3 regions of the Enterobacter sp. JS8-1 genome follow, and region 2 is predicted to be linked to each of the others. Evidence: predicted binding sites of a transcription regulator. Region 2 holds the regulator's gene; each other region holds the start of a gene.

Region 1 (5,761 bases), 2.4 Mb from region 2:
GGCCACCGTTGACGGTAAAAAGGTGCTGATTGTCGCGGCGGGCAAGTCTTCTCATCCAGAGGTTGAGGCGTTAGAACAGACCGGACAAACTGTCGTGACCCTCATGCAGGACGGCGTCGCGAAAGGGATGCTGGCGCTGCGCGACACCCTGCGCGATGACGCCAAAGAGGCCGTGACGGCGCTGCATCAGCTTGGCGTACAGGGCGTGATCCTGACAGGCGATAATCCGCGCGCGGCGGCGGCAATTGCCGGTGAGCTGGGGCTGGATTTCAAGGCCGGATTGCTGCCCGCAGATAAAGTCCGCGCGGTCACGGAGCTGAACGCATTCGCCCCGCTGGCGATGGTCGGTGACGGCATTAACGATGCGCCTGCGATGAAGGCGGCAACCATCGGCATTGCAATGGGCAGCGGCACCGACGTGGCGCTGGAGACGGCGGATGCGGCGCTGACCCACAACCGCCTGACCGGGCTGGCGCAGATGATTAGCCTGGCGCGGGCGACGCGCGCCAACATCCGCCAGAACATTGGGATTGCGCTGGGACTGAAGGGGATATTCCTCGTCACCACCCTGCTCGGCATGACCGGCCTGTGGCTGGCGGTGCTGGCGGATACGGGTGCAACGGTGCTGGTAACGGCAAACGCGCTGCGGTTATTACGTCGGAAATAAAATCGTTATCGAACCGTAGGCCGGGTAAGGCGTAGCCGCCACCCGGCTGTGGGTCGGGTCGGGGTGCGGCCTGATGCCCTCACCCCAACCCTCTCCCACGGGGAGAGGGAGAAGAGCGGCGTCACTGCATCCCTAACACCCCCGGCAACCATAATGAAATCGCCGGGATGTACGTCACCATCCCCAGCACCACCAGCAGCATGCCGTAAAATGGCAGCATGGCGCGCACCACGGTTTCAATCTTCTGCTTGCTCACCGCGCTCGCCACGAACAGCACCGACCCAACCGGCGGGGTGATCAGCCCGATCCCCAGGTTCACCATCATGATCATCCCGAAATGCACCGGGTCGATCCCCAGCGAATTGGTCACCGGCAGCAGCACCGGGGTCAGGATCAGGATGATCGGCGCCATGTCCATCAGGGTGCCAATCAGCAGCAACATGACGTTGAGGTACATCAGGATCACGTACTTGTTATCGGAGAGCGAGGTGAAGAACTCGGTGATGCGGGTCGGGAGCTGCATGTAGGTCATCACCGCGCCAAAGGCCGCCGCAAAACCAATCAAAATCATCACGATGGTGACGGTTTTCACCGTCCGACACAGCAGCTTCGGCAGTTCGCTCCACTTATAATCGCGGTAGATGAACATGGTGACGAAGAACGCCCACAGGCAGGCCACGGCGGCGGATTCGGTTGCCGTGAAGATCCCGGACAATATCCCGCCGAGGATGATCACGACCGTCATCAGCCCCCACAGGGCATCGAGCAATATCTTCAGCGCCTGCTTAAACGGGATTTTCTCGCCTTTCGGGTAGCCGCGCTTATGGGCGAAGCCGAGGCAGAGGATCATCAGACATAACCCTAACAGCAGCCCCGGCAGCACGCCCGCGATAAACAGCGTGGCAATAGAAACCGTCCCGCCCGCGGCCAGCGAGTAAATGACCGAGTTGTGGCTGGGCGGGATCAGAATCGCCTGCACGGAACCGCTGGCCGTTACCGCCGCCGCATATTCCCGCGGGTAGCCCTTCTTCTCCATCTCCGGGATCATCACGCTGCCGATAGAGGCCGTATCCGCCACCGACGAGCCGGAAATTGCGCCGAAGAACGTTGAGGCGACAATGTTCACCAGCGACAGCCCGCCGCGAATAAAGCCGACAAACACGTAGGCGAAATTCACCAGCCGTCGGGCAATGCCCCCTTCCGCCATGATCGCCCCGGCAAGGATAAAGAACGGGATCGCCAGCAGGGTAAACTTGTTCACCCCGCTGGTGATCTGGATCATCAGCGCCTCCAGCGGCAGATCGATCCACAACGCACCCGCCACGGCGCTTAACCCGACGGCGAAAGCCACCGGCATCCCCAGCGCCAGCAGAATGGCGAGGGTGAATAACAAAACGAATGCATCCATTGTTCACCCCTTAACTGTGGTTGCCGATAAGCACGACGGGACGGTTTTCCTGCGAGCCAAACAGCAGGCGTTCAATCACAAACAGGATCAGAATGGCCGACCCGACGGGCAGCGGCAGATAGCTTTCGCCAGAGGTCAGGAGTGGGAACTCCGCGACGGGCTGTTCCCAGAGGTCGACGCACAGCCAGAGGCTGTACCAGAACATCAGGGCGGAGATCAGCAGCATCAGCAGGTCGACCACGCGGGCGCAGAGGTTTTTCAGCATGTCGGGCAGACGGTCGGTGAGCATGTTTACCGCGATGTGCGACCCGGCGCGATACCCCACCGCCGCGCCAATAAAGGTAAAGGTCACCATGCAGATAATGGCGATCGGCTCCGGCCAGGACTCCCCGCGGTTGAGCACGTAGCGCGAGAAGATGCCAATCGGGATCACGATCGTCATCACCAGCAGCGAGACGCCCGCCACGGTCATGGCGAGCAGGTACAGACGGTCCATCCACTTCAGGTAGAGTTCGGACATACGTACTCCGTTTTACTGGACGTCAGCGATGGCTTTCATCAGATCCTGATGCTTGTCGCCATACTGGGCGCGCACCGGCTCTGTGGCTTTGATAAACACCGTTTTGTCGATGTCGTGGAACTGCACCCCACCCGCCTTCATTTTCGCCAGCGCCTGGTCGTTATAGGCCTGCCAGAGCTTGCGCTGCTCGAACTGCGCTTCGCGGGCCAGCGTCAGGACCTTTTGCTGCTCGTCGGCGCTGAGCTTGTCCCATTTCACTTTTGAGTAGAGGAGCATTTCCGGGGTGATAAAGTGGCCGCTGAGGGTGTAGTTTTTGGCGACCGGCATGTAGTTGTGGGCGATAAAGGTTGGCGGGTTGTTCTCCGCGCCGTCGATCACCCCGGTCTGCATGCCGCTGTAGACTTCGCTCACGCCCATCGCGACCGAGTTTGCCCCCATATCCTTCAGCGTGGCGAGCGCCACCGGGCTACCCTGCACGCGGATTTTTTTCCCTTTCAGATCGTCCGGTTTAACGATCGGCTCTTTGGTGATCAGGTTACGGGTGCCGGAATCCATCCAGCCGAGGAACACCAGCTTCGATTTCGGGTTCGCGGTCAGCTTGTCGCCAATCTGCTTGCCGATATCTCCGTCGATCACCTTGTGCATGTGGTCCTCATCGCGGAAGACATACGGCAGCGTGAAGACTTCGATATCCGGCAGGATGGCGGCAACCGGCGCCATCGAGACGCGGATCATGTCGATAGCCCCCATCTGCGCCTGCTCAATCATCTGCTTTTCATCCCCGAGCACGCCGCCGGGGAAGACTTTGATCTCCAGCTTGCCGTCGGTTTGCTGCTTGAGTTTTTCACCCATGTGCTGAACCGCCACCACGTTCGGGTAGCCTTCGGGGTGTACATCGGCAGCTTTGATGGTTTGAGCAGAAACGGTGCAGGCAAAAGCAGACAGACACAGCGCGGCCAGTAACGGCTTGAGGGTCGTTTTCATCGGGTCAACTCCAGGGTAGTGAGATAAGCGTTAAAACGGCGTTTTATTTTTATACGCTTAAAAATTAGACTACGGCTGGAAAAGCGGAGGTGAAGCGCCTCACAAAAGCGCGAAAATTTGAAACGATGGTTTAGAAAGGTTTTCCCCCTCTCCCCGTGGGAGAGGGTCGGGGTGAGGTCATCTTGCCGCACTTACCCCTTACGAATCACATACCGGTACGGCAGCGTTTCGGTCTGCTGCGCCACCAGCTCATGCTCCATAAAGGTACAAAAGCCGGGAATGTCGCGGGTGGTGGCCGGATCGTCTGCGATGATCAGCAGCGTTTCACCGGTCTGCATAGTGCGCACAGTTTTGCGCACCATCATTACCGGCTCCGGGCAGCGGAGGCCCTGAGCGTCAAGGGTGTGGTCTGGGCTGGAAAACAGGTCGGTCATGGTCTTCTCGATCAAAATAAAACGGCTGTAGTTTACGCCCGGTTGCCGCCAATGCAAACCAGGTTAACGGTTGCGTGAAAATTAGCCATTGCAAAGTCCCGTCAAAGCAGTATCATGCGGCGGTTTTTATTGGGTTCCCTCACCCCAACGTATAAAAAGGTCACAATATGACGCAGTTTTCTCAATCACAGCGCGTAAAAGCGTTGTTCTGGCTTTCGCTTTTTCATCTGCTGGTGATCACTTCCAGCAACTATCTGGTGCAGCTCCCGATCTCCATTTTTGGTTTCCATACCACCTGGGGCGCGTTCAGTTTTCCGTTTATTTTCCTCGCCACCGATCTGACCGTGCGAATCTTTGGCGCACCGCTGGCGCGTCGCATTATTTTCGCGGTGATGCTCCCGGCGCTGTTCGTGTCGTATGTGATCTCTTCCCTGTTCTACATGGGAAGCTGGCAGGGTTTTGAGGCGCTGACGCACTTCAACCTCTTTGTCGCCCGTATCGCCGCCGCCAGCTTTATGGCCTACGCGCTGGGGCAGATCCTCGACGTTCACGTGTTTAACCGCCTGCGTCAAAATCACCGCTGGTGGATGGCGCCTACGGCCTCCACGCTGTTCGGAAACGTGAGCGATACGCTGGCCTTCTTCTTCATCGCCTTCTGGCGTAGCCCGGATGCGTTCATGGCCGAACACTGGATGGAAATCGCCCTGGTGGACTACTGCTTCAAGGTGCTTATCAGTATTGTATTCTTCCTGCCGATGTACGGCGTGCTGCTGAATATGCTGCTGAAAAGGCTGGCAGATAAATCTGAAATCACCGCATTGCAGGCAGGTTAAAGGTTCGCTTTATCAGTTGTGATAAGATGAGCGAATGAGCCGCTATGGCCGTTTATCGAAAGGAAGAAGTCAATGCGCAATCTGGTTAAATATGTCGGGATTGGCCTGCTGGTTGTTGGCCTTGCAGCCTGTGATAACAGCGACACCAAAACGCCTGCACAGGGCGCGTCCGCAGAGAGCAACGCGACCGGGCAGCCGGTAAGCCTGCTGGACGGCAAACTCAGTTTCTCTCTGCCAGCGGATATGACCGATCAGAGCGGCAAGCTGGGTACCCAGGCGAACAACATGCACGTGTATTCCGACGCAACCGGTCAGAAAGCGGTCATTGTGATTGTGGGTGACGACACCACTGAAGCGCTGAGCGTGTTGTCCAAACGTCTGGAAGATCAGCAGCGTAGCCGCGACCCGCAGCTGCAGGTGGTGACCAATAAGTCTATCGAACTCAAAGGCCACACGCTGCAACAGCTGGACAGCATTATCTCTGCGAAAGGCCAGACCGCTTACTCTTCCGTGGTACTGGGTAAAGTTGATAACAAACTGCTGACACTGCAGATCACGCTGCCTGCGGAAGACCAGCAGAAAGCGCAGACTGCCGCAGAAAACATCATTAACACCCTCGTGATTCAGTAATCTTTCACGAGGATGACGTGGCCTCCGGTGCGTGCACCGGGGGCCATTTTTTTAGCCGCCACGTCAGCATCAGCGCCAGCACCACTAAACCTGCCGCCGCCAGATAGATAACCGGCACGCCAGCCCAGGCCATCACCAGCCCTGCCAGCGGCCCGGTGATCCCCAGCGACATATCCATAAACACCGTATAGGTAGCGAGCGCGGCCCCCTGATTTTGCTGCGGCACGACCTTCACCGCCACCACGCCCAGCGCCGGGAAGACCAGCGAGAAGCCCGCCCCCGCAA
Region 2 (5,761 bases):
GGCGAAGATCGCCTGCCAGTCGAAATGGGCCAGGATCCAGCTTCCGAGCAACGGTGCGAGGGCAGGCGAGAGACCGACCAGCGGCATAATGGTGGCGAAAATTCGGTTAGTGCGGGATGCCGGATAATAATCGGTCACCAGCGCCTGCCAGGTCACCGCTGCAGCACAGACGCCAACGGCCTGAATGAATCGCAGTACCAGCAGCCAGGTGGCATCGCGTACCCACAGCATGCCCAGGCAGCCCACGGCAAAAATAGCCAGACCCAGCAGCAGCACCGGTTTACGACCAAAGCGATCGGAGAGTGGCCCCCAGAGGAGTTGTGCGAAGGCAAAACCGGCGAGGAACAGGCTCAGGCTGGCGCTGATAGCGGCTGCGGGGGTTTGCAGATCTTCCTGCATCGCGGCAAATGCGGGCAGATACATGTCGGTCGCTAAAAAGCCCAGCACGCTTAAGCCGCCGAGCCAGACTAAAAATCCTTTCCTGGGTTGCATTGTTTTATTCTCCTGAGGAGGCAGGTGTACGTTGGCGCAGAGTGTAGGGAGTGCAAAGCGGCTTGTGAAACGCTAATATTTGCAGAGTGCATTCAAATTTTTTGCAGGCAGAACATGTGGTCAGATTATTCTCTTGAAGTTGTGGATGCTGTTGCCCGTAACGGCAGTTTCACCGGTGCCGCGCAGGAGTTACACCGCGTACCCTCGGCGATCAGTTACACCGTGCGTCAGCTGGAAGAGTGGCTGGCGGTTCCGCTGTTCGAGCGGCGTCATCGCGACGTGGAATTAACGCCTGCAGGCGCGTGGTTTTTGAAGGAAGGGCGTTCTGTTATCAAAAAAATGCAGATCACCCGCGAGCAGTGTCAGCAGATCGCTAACGGCTGGCGAGGCCATCTCTCCATCGCGGTGGATAATATCGTTAAGCCGGAACGGACCCGGCAAATGATCGTGGATTTCTATCGTCATTTTTCTGATGTCGAACTGCGGGTCTCCCAAGAGGTGTTCAACGGCGTCTGGGATGCGCTGGCGGATGGCAGGGTGGAGATGGCGATTGGTGCAACGCAGGCGATCCCCGTTGGGGGACGCTATGCGTTTCGCGATATGGGGATGCTGAGCTGGACCTGCGTTGTCTCCAGCGAACATCCGCTGGCGGCAATGGAAGGCCCTCTCAGCGATGACACGCTGCGCAACTGGCCGTCGCTGGTGCTGGAAGATACCTCGCGCTCGCTGCCCAAGCGCATCACCTGGCTACTGGACAACCAGCGCCGCGTGGTGGCCCCTGACTGGGAATCGTCGGCAACCTGTCTTTCTGCGGGGCTGTGCGTGGCGATGGTGCCCGTTCACTTCGCGCGTCCGCGCATCGATACCGGAGAGTGGACAGCGCTGACGCTGGAAAATCCGTTCCCGGATGCGGCCTGCTGTCTGACCTGGCAGCAAAACGACGTATCGCCTGCGATGGCCTGGCTTCTGGATTATCTGGGAGACAGTGAAACGTTGAATCGGGAGTGGCTACGGGAGCCAGCATAACTGGCTCCGTAAGCGATTAACGGCGATAGTCGCGGAAAGGACCGTCCGCCACGGAGCGGCGCTCGATGAGGCGTGGGTGAACTTCAATCGACTGGGATTCTTCACGCTTGTTGACGATCCTGTCCATCAGCATGTTGAAAGCCGTTTCGCCCAGCGAGTCTTTTGGCTGGTGAATAGTGGTCAGCGCCGGGGTGAAGAAGCGCGCGTTACGCACGTTGTCATACCCGATCACGGAAATATCCTGCGGCACCCGCAGGCCCAGCTCGTCGGCGGCGCAGAGTGCGCCCATCGCCATAATATCGCCACCACAGAAAACAGCCGTTGGGCGATGCGGTTGGGAGACAATCTGCTGCATTGCGCGGTAACCAGATTCCGGCTCAAAGTCGCCTTGAACGATCCAGTTTTCCGGCACGGTGATGAGTGCCTCTTCCATTGCCTTCATAAACCCGGCCAGACGGCCCGCACCGGTGTTGCGCTCCAGCGGACCCGGGATCACGCCAATCTCGCGGTGACCGCGTTCGATCAGATAACGACCGGCCATATAGCCGCCTTCAAAGGCATTATCGATAACGGAATCGGTGAAGTCCGCGCGTGCTTCGCCCCAGTCCATCACCACCATCGGGATGTGGCGGTACTCTTCCAGCATGGAAAGTACGGACTCTGGGTATTCAGAACACATTACCAGCAGGCCATCGACGCGCTTTTGCGCCATCATCGACAGGTAGGCGCGCTGCTTCTCAATGCTGTTCCACGCGTTGCCCAGAATCAGCGTATAGCCTTTCTGGAAGCAGTTTTTCTCAACGGCTTCGATGATTTCGGCAAAGTAGGCCGCTTCACTGCTGGTCGCCAGCAAGCCAATCGACTTGGTGTGATTCACCTTCAGGCTGCGCGCAACCGCACTTGGGGAGTAATGTAACTCCTTGATCGCCGCCCAGACGGCGTTGCGCGTCTCTTCCGCGACGAAGCGGGTTTTGTTAATTACATGTGATACGGTTGTAGTGGAAACGTTTGCGCGTTTTGCTACGTCTTTTATTGTTGCCATTCAATGTCACTCCAGACCATATCCTAAACTCCTGAAAAACTTGAAGGTAAACGTTTGCCTTCTCTCACCCTTATTACGCAATCTTGAGTTGCGACACGCCGGGAAAACGACACAGGACGTCAGGAGGGGGTCAATGGCCGGTACGCTAATAAATTTAGCGTGGAATTTTGTCCTATCTTGATGAAAAGGGGAAGAGCTAAAGTGGATATCAGTTTAAATCCAGGAAGATTTTTGACGTAAACTGTGTAAAAATGAGCAAGCTCACTTTTCGTGGGGTGATTAAAAGGAGAAAAATTGATGAGTTCCGATCTGAAGTTTTCGCTGGTGACCACCTTTATCGTGCTGGCATTGATTGTTGCCGGTGGTTTGACGGCTGCGCTGCACTGATTTACGCGGGGGGAGAGTCCTCTCCCTCCTCATTTGCTTCCTATTGTTACCTCTCCGGCAAAAATCTTTTGCCAAAATGTTAACTTCTCAAATTTTGTGATTGATGTCATGCTTTTGACTTCTTAGTTCTGTGTCGCGTGATGACACGGCATCCGGAGTTGACTCATGAAAATCAATTTTCCTCTGCTGGCCCTGGCGATTGGCGCCTTTGGGATTGGCACCACTGAATTCTCCCCAATGGGGTTACTGCCTGTTATCGCACGCGGTGTAGACGTCTCTATTCCTGCGGCCGGGATGTTAATCAGCGCCTATGCCATCGGCGTGATGGTCGGGGCTCCGCTGATGACGCTGCTGCTGTCGCACCGCGCGCGTCGCAATGCGCTGATATTTTTGATGGCGATCTTTACGCTGGGCAACGTGCTCTCCGCGATTGCGCCGGATTACACCACTCTGATGCTGTCGCGTATTCTGACCAGTTTGAACCATGGCGCATTTTTCGGTCTGGGCTCGGTTGTTGCGGCAAGCGTGGTTCCGAAGCACAAGCAGGCCAGCGCGGTGGCGACCATGTTTATGGGGCTGACGATCGCCAACATAGGCGGTGTGCCTGCGGCCACCTGGCTGGGTGAAGTCATTGGCTGGCGAATGTCTTTCCTGGCGACAGCAGGGCTGGGCGTGGTGGCGATGGTGGCGCTGTTCTTCTCCTTACCGAAGGGGAGCGCCGGGGAACGTCCTGACGTGCGCAAAGAGCTGTCGGTGCTGATGCGTCCTCAGGTGCTTTCCGCGCTGCTGACCACGGTGCTGGGGGCCGGTGCGATGTTTACCCTCTACACCTATATTTCACCGGTGCTGCACGATATTACCCACGCGACGCCGATCTTTATTACCGCGATGCTGGTGCTGATAGGCGTGGGCTTCTCTATCGGTAACTATCTGGGCGGAAAACTGGCCGATCGCTCCGTGAGCGGTACGCTGAAAGGCTTTTTAACCCTGCTGATTGTCATCATGATTGCGATCCCGTGGCTGGCACGCAACGAATGGGGTGCTGCGATCGCAATGGTCGTGTGGGGTGCTGCCACCTTTGCCGTGGTACCACCGCTTCAGATGCGGGTGATGCGTGTCGCCCATGAAGCGCCAGGTCTCTCTTCTTCCGTGAATATCGGTGCGTTTAACCTGGGTAATGCGCTGGGGGCTGCAGCGGGCGGGGCGGTGATTTCCGGTGGGCTGGGATACAGTTTTGTGCCGGTGATGGGGGCAATTATTGCCGCACTCGGCCTGCTGTTAGTGCTGATGTCCGGTCGTAAACAGCCAGAAGCTGCCTGCGCGGCGGAATAAACAAAAACGCAGAAGGGGCGAACCCTTCTGCGTGTCTCTTACGCGGCGAAGTTCTTCGCCACAAAGTCCCAGTTAGCCAGTGCCCAGAAGTGCTCCAGATAGTTAGGACGCGCGTTACGGTAATCAATGTAGTAAGCGTGTTCCCATACGTCCACGGTCATCAGCGGTTTAGCGCTGGTGGTCAGCGGGGTGCCCGCATTAGAGGTGGAAACGATAGCCAGCTTGCCATCCGCTTCTTTGACCAGCCACGTCCAGCCGGAACCGAAGTTTTTGATGGCCGCATCGGTAAACTTCGCCTTGAAGTCCGCGAAGCTGCCAAAAGCGGCGTTAATGGCGCTCGCCAGTTCACCGTCAGGTTCACCACCGGCATTTGGCGCCAGGCAGTGCCAGTAGAAGGTGTGGTTCCACACCTGAGCCGCGTTGTTAAACACGCCACCCTCTGAGCTACGGACGATCTCTTCCAGCGTTTTGCCTTCGAAATCGGTACCTTTAATGAGGTTGTTCAGATTGGTGACATAGGTTTGATGATGTTTGCCGTAATGGTACTCCAGCGTTTCCGCAGAAATGTGTGGTGCCAGGGCGTCTTTTGCATACGGTAGTGCAGGTAATTCGAACGACATTGCTTCTCTCCTTATTTTATTTGTACGTTGTCAATAACCCTACAGACAACAGGGAAAGGATAGCAAATTGAAAGAGTATGCAAAAGAGGAACTTACCCTGCCACGCGAGCGACAGGGCAGGGGTTAGCGAATGGTTTTTGGCGTCATCACACGGCGCGCGCCAACGTAATGACGCACCCAGTAGTCTTCACTGAGTGAGGTAATCTGGATGTCCTGGCCGCTACGCGGTGACTGAATGAATTTTCCGTTGCCGACATAGACCCCGACATGGTCAGCCGTGCCGCGACCCTGGGTACGGAAGAACACCAGGTCACCGTTCTCCAGCTCACCACGATTGACCGGTGCGGCGTCGCGCAGGTGGTACATTTCATTGGCGGTACGCGGAATACGGAACTTCACCAGATCTTTATATGCGTAATACACCAGGCCACTGCAATCGAAACCCGTTCGTGGAGAAGTGCCACCCCAGTGATACGGTTTACCTATTTGCCCCATTAATTTATTCATCGCCGTTTTTTGCGCTTTCTGCATACGGACTTTATGCACTTCGGCTAATTTCGTGACTTTCGTGCACTTCGCTTTGTGACCTTTACGGGTAGTGCATTTTTCTGTCACGAGGTTGGCGGCCGTTTGCGAGGCTTTACGTCGGCTGGAATGTGCGGTGTGGATTGGGGATGTTTTCGTCTTACTGGAGGCGGTCTTTTTGGTCTGTGTGGGGGTTTTTTTCTTTACGGTCTTGCTGGTGGTTTTTTTCTTACGTTCTGTGGACTTAACCAGATGCGATTTTTGTACAGCAGAATGCCGCGCCTGTTCAGAGGCGTTCGCCGCTGGCGTGAAAGTGAGTGATGTAAACAGTAAAGCA
Region 3 (5,761 bases), 220 kb from region 2:
TTGCTGACCGCTTCGGCGCTAAACCGATGATCGTTACCGGCATGCTGTTACGCGCGGCAGGCTTTGCCACGATGGCAATCGCCCACGAGCCCTGGCTGCTGTGGTTCTCCTGCTTCCTCTCCGGGATTGGCGGCACCCTGTTCGATCCGCCGCGTACCGCGCTGGTGGTGAAGCTGATCCGCCCGCAGCACCGTGGACGCTTCTTCTCGATTCTGATGATGCAGGATAGCGCTGGCGCGGTGATTGGCGCACTGCTGGGCAGCTGGCTCCTGCAGTATGATTTCCGTCTGGTCTGTGCGACTGGTGCGGTGCTGTTTATTCTCTGCGCCTTGTTCAATGGCCTGTTCCTGCCCGCGTGGAAACTGTCGACGGTGAAAGCACCGGTGCGAGAAGGCCTGGGCCGCGTTTTGCGCGACAAACGCTTTGTCACCTATGTGCTCACCCTGACGGGGTACTACATGCTGACGGTGCAGGTCATGCTGATGCTGCCGATCATGGTTAACGACATTGCAGGAACCCCTGCCGCCGTGAAGTGGATGTATGCCATTGAGGCCTGCCTGTCACTGACGCTCCTCTACCCGATAGCCCGCTGGAGCGAGCGCCGCTTTCGTCTGGAGCATCGCCTGATGGCAGGGCTTCTGCTGATGACGCTGAGCATGATGCCCATCGGGCTCGTGAATTCACTGCAGCAGCTGTTCATGCTGATTTGCACCTTCTACATCGGCTCGATCATTGCCGAACCCGCGCGTGAGACGCTGAGTGCCTCACTGGCCGATGCACGCGCGCGTGGCAGCTATATGGGGTTCAGTCGACTTGGGCTCGCCCTTGGCGGCGCGCTGGGCTATGCCGGAGGCGGCTGGCTGTTCGACGCGGGTAAAGCGCTGAACCAGCCGGAACTGCCGTGGATGATGCTCGGCGTGGTAGGCTTTATGACCCTGCTGGCCCTGTGGTGGCAATTCAGCCAGAAGCGCAGCGCGAGCGGCATGCTCGAACCCGGCGCCTAGTTCTTCTTTCTGGCGGGCATCCTATCCCGCCTCAATTCTCAGTTTTTTCTGCTGGTTTCTCCTTATTCACACTGACATACTGGCGTATCAGGACAGATGCGCCGATTTTTCGTTGAGGAACACTATGAAGAAGATTGTCATTGCCGCTGCGTTAATTGTGAGTGGCCTGCTGGCAGGCTGTAACCAGCTTACGCAGTACACCGTCAGTGAGCAGGAAATTAATCAGGCGCTGGAAAAACATAATAACTTTGCCAAAGACATCGGCGTCCCGGGCCTTGCCGATGCCCATATCGTCCTCAGCAATCTCGCCAGCCAGATTGGTCGTGAAGAGCCGAACAAAGTCACCCTTTCCGGTGACGCCACGCTGGATATGACCTCATTATTCGGCAACCAGAAAGCCGATATTAAGCTGAAGCTCAAGGCGCTGCCGGTCTTCAACAAAGAGAAAGGGGCCATTTTCCTGCAGGAAATGGAGATCGTCGATGCGGTCGTCACGCCGGACAAAATGAAGCCGGTACTGCAAACTCTGATGCCTTATCTGAATCAGTCGCTGCGTAATTACTTCAACCAGCAACCCGCCTATGTCTTGAGCGAAGACAAGAGCAAGGGTGAAGCGCTCGCGAAAAAGTATGCAAAAGGGATAGAGGTGAAACCGGGAGAAATCATTATTCCTTTCACCGATTAACCTGAAGGGCGCGGAAGCGCCCTTTTTTTTCGCAGAAAAGTGTGCAAACGAAAACGTTTCCGCTTATGATTTGTGTCCGGCAAAAACAGCCATCCTTATGACTGATTCCTGACAAGCCGGAGCTTCCATGACTGCACAACCCCAGGTTCTAAAAATCCGCCGCCCTGACGACTGGCATATCCATCTGCGCGATGGCGATATGCTGAAAACCGTCGTGCCATACACCAGCGAAATTTATGGCCGCGCGATTGTTATGCCTAACCTGGTTCCGCCAGTCACGACCGTCGATGCCGCAATGGCTTACCGCCAGCGTATTCTTGACGCCGTTCCGGCGGGGCATGATTTCACCCCGCTGATGACCTGTTACCTGACAGATTCACTCGACCCGAACGAAGTGGAACGTGGGTTTAACGAAGGCGTCTTCACCGCGGCGAAACTCTACCCGGCCAATGCCACCACCAACTCCAGCCACGGTGTGACCAGCATTGATGCCATCATGCCCGTTCTGGAACGGATGCAAAAACTGGGCATGCCGCTGTTGGTACACGGGGAAGTGACGCACGCCGAGATTGATATCTTCGACCGTGAAGCCCGGTTTATCGAAACGGTAATGGAACCGCTGCGCCAGCGTCTGCCTGCCCTCAAAGTGGTGTTTGAACACATCACCACCAAAGACGCCGCGGAATATGTTCGCGATGGCAACGATCTTATCGCCGCCACCATCACGCCTCAGCACCTGATGTTTAACCGTAACCACATGCTGGTTGGCGGCGTGCGCCCTCACCTCTATTGCCTGCCGATCCTCAAACGCAATATCCACCAGCAAGCCCTGCGCGAACTGGTTGCGAGCGGTTTCTCCCGCGCGTTCCTGGGTACCGACTCCGCCCCGCACGCGCGTCATCGTAAAGAGGCCAGCTGCGGCTGCGCGGGTTGCTTCAACGCTCCGACTGCGCTGGCGAGCTATGCAACCGTGTTTGAAGAGATGAATGCGCTGGAACATTTTGAAGCGTTCTGCTCCCTCAACGGCCCACGCTTCTATGGTCTGCCGGTCAATGAGAGCTTCATCGAGCTGGAGCGTAAAGCCAGCCAGGTGGACGACGCGATTCCGTTGACGGATGACACGCTGATCCCGTTCCTGGCCGGTGAAACTGTACACTGGACGGTAAAACGTTAAAAAATCAACGCCTCCTGTTGTCAAACTCATAATATACCTGTATATATAAACAGTATATTACACAGGGGGCATTTATGCGTATTGAAGTCACCATTGCCAAAACAACCGTTCTGCCTGCTGGCGCACTTGATGCGCTGGCGGGCGAGTTATCCCGTCGTATTCACAGCACCTTTCCTGAAAATGATGGCGCCGTAACGGTACGTTACGCGGCCGCAAACAACCTCTCCGTCATCGGCGGTGCAAAAGAAGACAAGGATCGTATCCGCGAAATCCTGCAGGAAACGTGGGAAAGCGCCGACGACTGGTTCATAACAGATTAACCTTGCTCCCTCATTGTTTTGTTTTGCCGGGTCGCCCCGGCTTTTTTTTGTTTTTTTATCCTGGATAAGTTCAAATTATTTCAGCATCTTCTTAGAAATTCGTGAACAAGACGGTGTTTTATTGTTCGAAGAATCCTAAAACGCAGAAAAATGTGTTGCCAGCTGTTTATTTTTCTCTTCGGAACCCTTATTACTTGTATACTGAAGATGCTTTCAGAAAAACATGCATTGAACCTCAAAGCCGTTGTCTTCTAACACGCATTTAGGGGGTTATAATGGAAAAGAATAGTGAAGTCATCCAGACCCACCCGCTTGTCGGCTGGGATATCAGTACCGTAGATAGCTACGATGCGCTGATGCTGCGTTTGCACTACCAGACCCCAAATCAACTCAACCGTGACGAAGCGGAAGTTGGACAGACGCTGTGGCTTACAACAGACGTCGCCCGTCAGTTTATTTCTATTTTAGAAGCAGGTATCGCAAAAATAGAATCTGGCGACTATCAGGAAAATGAGTATAAACGGCATTAGTACAATGCCCATTTTTCACTCAACAGGCACCCACGTGGTGCCTTATTTATTTCTCCCTTGTGTCAGCCCGCATAGTTAATTACTCTGCTAACAAAGCGTGAGTTAACGAGATGCATATGAGATACGACTTAATCATTATTGGCAGCGGTTCCGTAGGTTCTGCTGCCGGTTATTACGCAACGCAGGCCGGTCTGAAGGTTCTGATGATTGATGCCCATCTTCCTCCGCACGCGGAAGGTAGCCATCACGGTGATACCCGTCTTATTCGCCACGCCTATGGTGAAGGAGAGCGTTATGTCCCGCTGGTCTTACGTGCCCAGATACTGTGGGATGAACTGGCAACGCTGACCGAAGAACGCATTTTTGACCGCACGGGGATTATCAACCTTGGCCCGGCCAGTTCTGCCTTTCTTGCGAACGTGGAACAGAGCGCGAAGGAATTTAATCTTGATGTTGAACGTCTGGATGCGAGCGGCATTATGCAACGCTGGCCGGAGATCGCCGTTCCGGATGATTACATCGGGCTGTTTGAAGCCAACTCGGGCGTACTGCATTGTGAAGCGGCCATTAAGACCTGGATTGATTTGGCGGCAAAAGCCGGCTGTGCCCAATTGTTCAACTGTCCCGTAAGCGGCATTACCCATCATGCTGACGGTGTCACCGTCACCACCGCTGACGGTGACTATTCTGCGTCTCGGCTGCTAATTAGCGCCGGAACCTGGGTAACAAAACTGCTCCCGGATCTGCCCATTCAGCCCGTGCGCAAAGTCTTCTCCTGGTTCCAGTCAGACGGGCGTTACAGCACGCAGAATAAATTCCCGGCATTCACCGGCGAGTTACCAAACGGCGATCAGTTCTACGGCTTCCCGTCAGAGAAAGACGCGCTTAAGATTGGCAAACACAACGGCGGACAAATTATCTCCACGCCTGAGGAGCGCAAACCCTATGGCGCATACCCTCAGGATGGTTCAGAAGCGTTCATGTTCCTGCGCACTATCCTGCCGGGCGTTGGCGGCTTGCTCTACGGCGCGGCCTGCACCTATGACAATACGCCTGATGAAGATTTCATCATTGATACCCTGCCGGGGCATGACAACACGCTGATCATTACCGGGCTCAGCGGCCACGGTTTCAAGTTCGCCTCCGTGCTTGGCGAAATTGCCGCGCAGTTTGCGCAGGGTATTACGCCGCCATTTGATCTGCAGCCCTTCTCGCTCTCACGTTTTAACGGATAATACCCGCCAGGCTCCGGTCTCCGGAGCCTCTTTTATCTGAGGAAAAATGATGCGCAGGATCGTCGATTTACTCGTCAATAATATTCGCGAGCATTTTATGCTCTATCTGTTGTTGTGGGCGCTGCTGGCAATCATTGATGTTATTTACATTGTATTTTATTGAAAAGAAACGCTTACGTTTATTGACATTTCTTGAGGTTAATTATTTTTTAACGCATCCACTGATTCCGCCTGAGATATATTGCTCGAAGCTTTTGAAATACATCCACGCAACACCTTCAAATACGCTGAAATAAATTAAATTAAAAACGTTATCTACTTATTTCAGTTGCAATATCCTCTATTCCCGTTCATTTTTATTGCTCGAATGATTTTGAGTGGTATCTCCTATGCAATTGCGTAATACCCCCCATCGCTACGGAATAATATCCATAGGCTTGCACTGGATATTCGCGCTTGCGGTGTATGCTATGTTCGGGCTTGGACTCTGGATGGTCACGTTAAGCTATTATGACGGCTGGTATCACCAGGCACCGGAACTGCATAAAAGCATAGGTGTCCTGTTGATGATGGGTCTGGTTGTTCGCGTAGTCTGGCGACATATTTCCCCGCCGCCAACCGCGCCGAAAACCCACGGTAAATTCACGCGCGTGAGCGCTGTCGCGGCCCATATTGCTCTCTACGCCCTGCTTTTTGCCATTCTGATTAGCGGATACCTTATTTCAACAGCGGATGGCAAGCCGATCAGCGTCTTTGGTCTTTTTGACGTTCCCGCCACGCTCAGCGATGCTGGCGTCCAGGCGGATACCGCAG

The links. The regulator PurR, encoded in region 2, represses purine synthesis genes. The targets are predictions, from matches to a motif close to CANGCAAACGTTTGCNTG.
Region 1: the regulator PurR is predicted to act here: its motif matches at 4,073-4,090, upstream of tusA (sulfurtransferase TusA).
Region 3: the regulator PurR is predicted to act here: its motif matches at 1,736-1,753, upstream of pyrC (dihydroorotase).

Annotation. Positions count from the first base shown of each region.
Region 1 covers NZ_CP185805.1:4,520,608-4,526,368, forward strand. Annotated here, with positions in the region: gene zntA (Zn(II)/Cd(II)/Pb(II) translocating P-type ATPase ZntA) at 1-667, shown strand, start outside; gene ACOQH0_RS21615 (TRAP transporter large permease) at 789-2,075, opposite strand; gene ACOQH0_RS21620 (TRAP transporter small permease) at 2,086-2,595, opposite strand; gene ACOQH0_RS21625 (TRAP transporter substrate-binding protein) at 2,608-3,579, opposite strand; gene tusA (sulfurtransferase TusA) at 3,771-4,013, opposite strand; gene ACOQH0_RS21635 (7-cyano-7-deazaguanine/7-aminomethyl-7-deazaguanine transporter) at 4,181-4,846, shown strand; gene ACOQH0_RS21640 (DcrB family lipoprotein) at 4,919-5,476, shown strand; gene ACOQH0_RS21645 (MFS transporter) at 5,481-5,761, opposite strand, start outside.
Region 2 covers NZ_CP185805.1:2,028,755-2,034,515, forward strand. Annotated here, with positions in the region: gene punC (purine nucleoside transporter PunC) at 1-492, opposite strand, end outside; gene punR (DNA-binding transcriptional activator PunR) at 607-1,518, shown strand; gene purR (HTH-type transcriptional repressor PurR) at 1,535-2,560, opposite strand; gene ACOQH0_RS09655 (YnhF family membrane protein) at 2,858-2,947, shown strand; gene ACOQH0_RS09660 (MFS transporter) at 3,113-4,279, shown strand; gene sodB (superoxide dismutase [Fe]) at 4,318-4,899, opposite strand; gene ACOQH0_RS09670 (C40 family peptidase) at 5,023-5,761, opposite strand, start outside.
Region 3 covers NZ_CP185805.1:1,805,923-1,811,683, reverse strand. Annotated here, with positions in the region: gene mdtH (multidrug efflux MFS transporter MdtH) at 1-1,004, shown strand, start outside; gene ACOQH0_RS08515 (lipoprotein) at 1,129-1,689, shown strand; gene pyrC (dihydroorotase) at 1,817-2,863, shown strand; gene dinI (DNA damage-inducible protein I) at 2,938-3,183, shown strand; gene bssS (biofilm formation regulator BssS) at 3,459-3,713, shown strand; gene solA (N-methyl-L-tryptophan oxidase) at 3,830-4,948, shown strand; gene ACOQH0_RS08490 (DUF2770 family protein) at 4,998-5,111, shown strand; gene ACOQH0_RS08485 (cytochrome b) at 5,338-5,761, shown strand, end outside.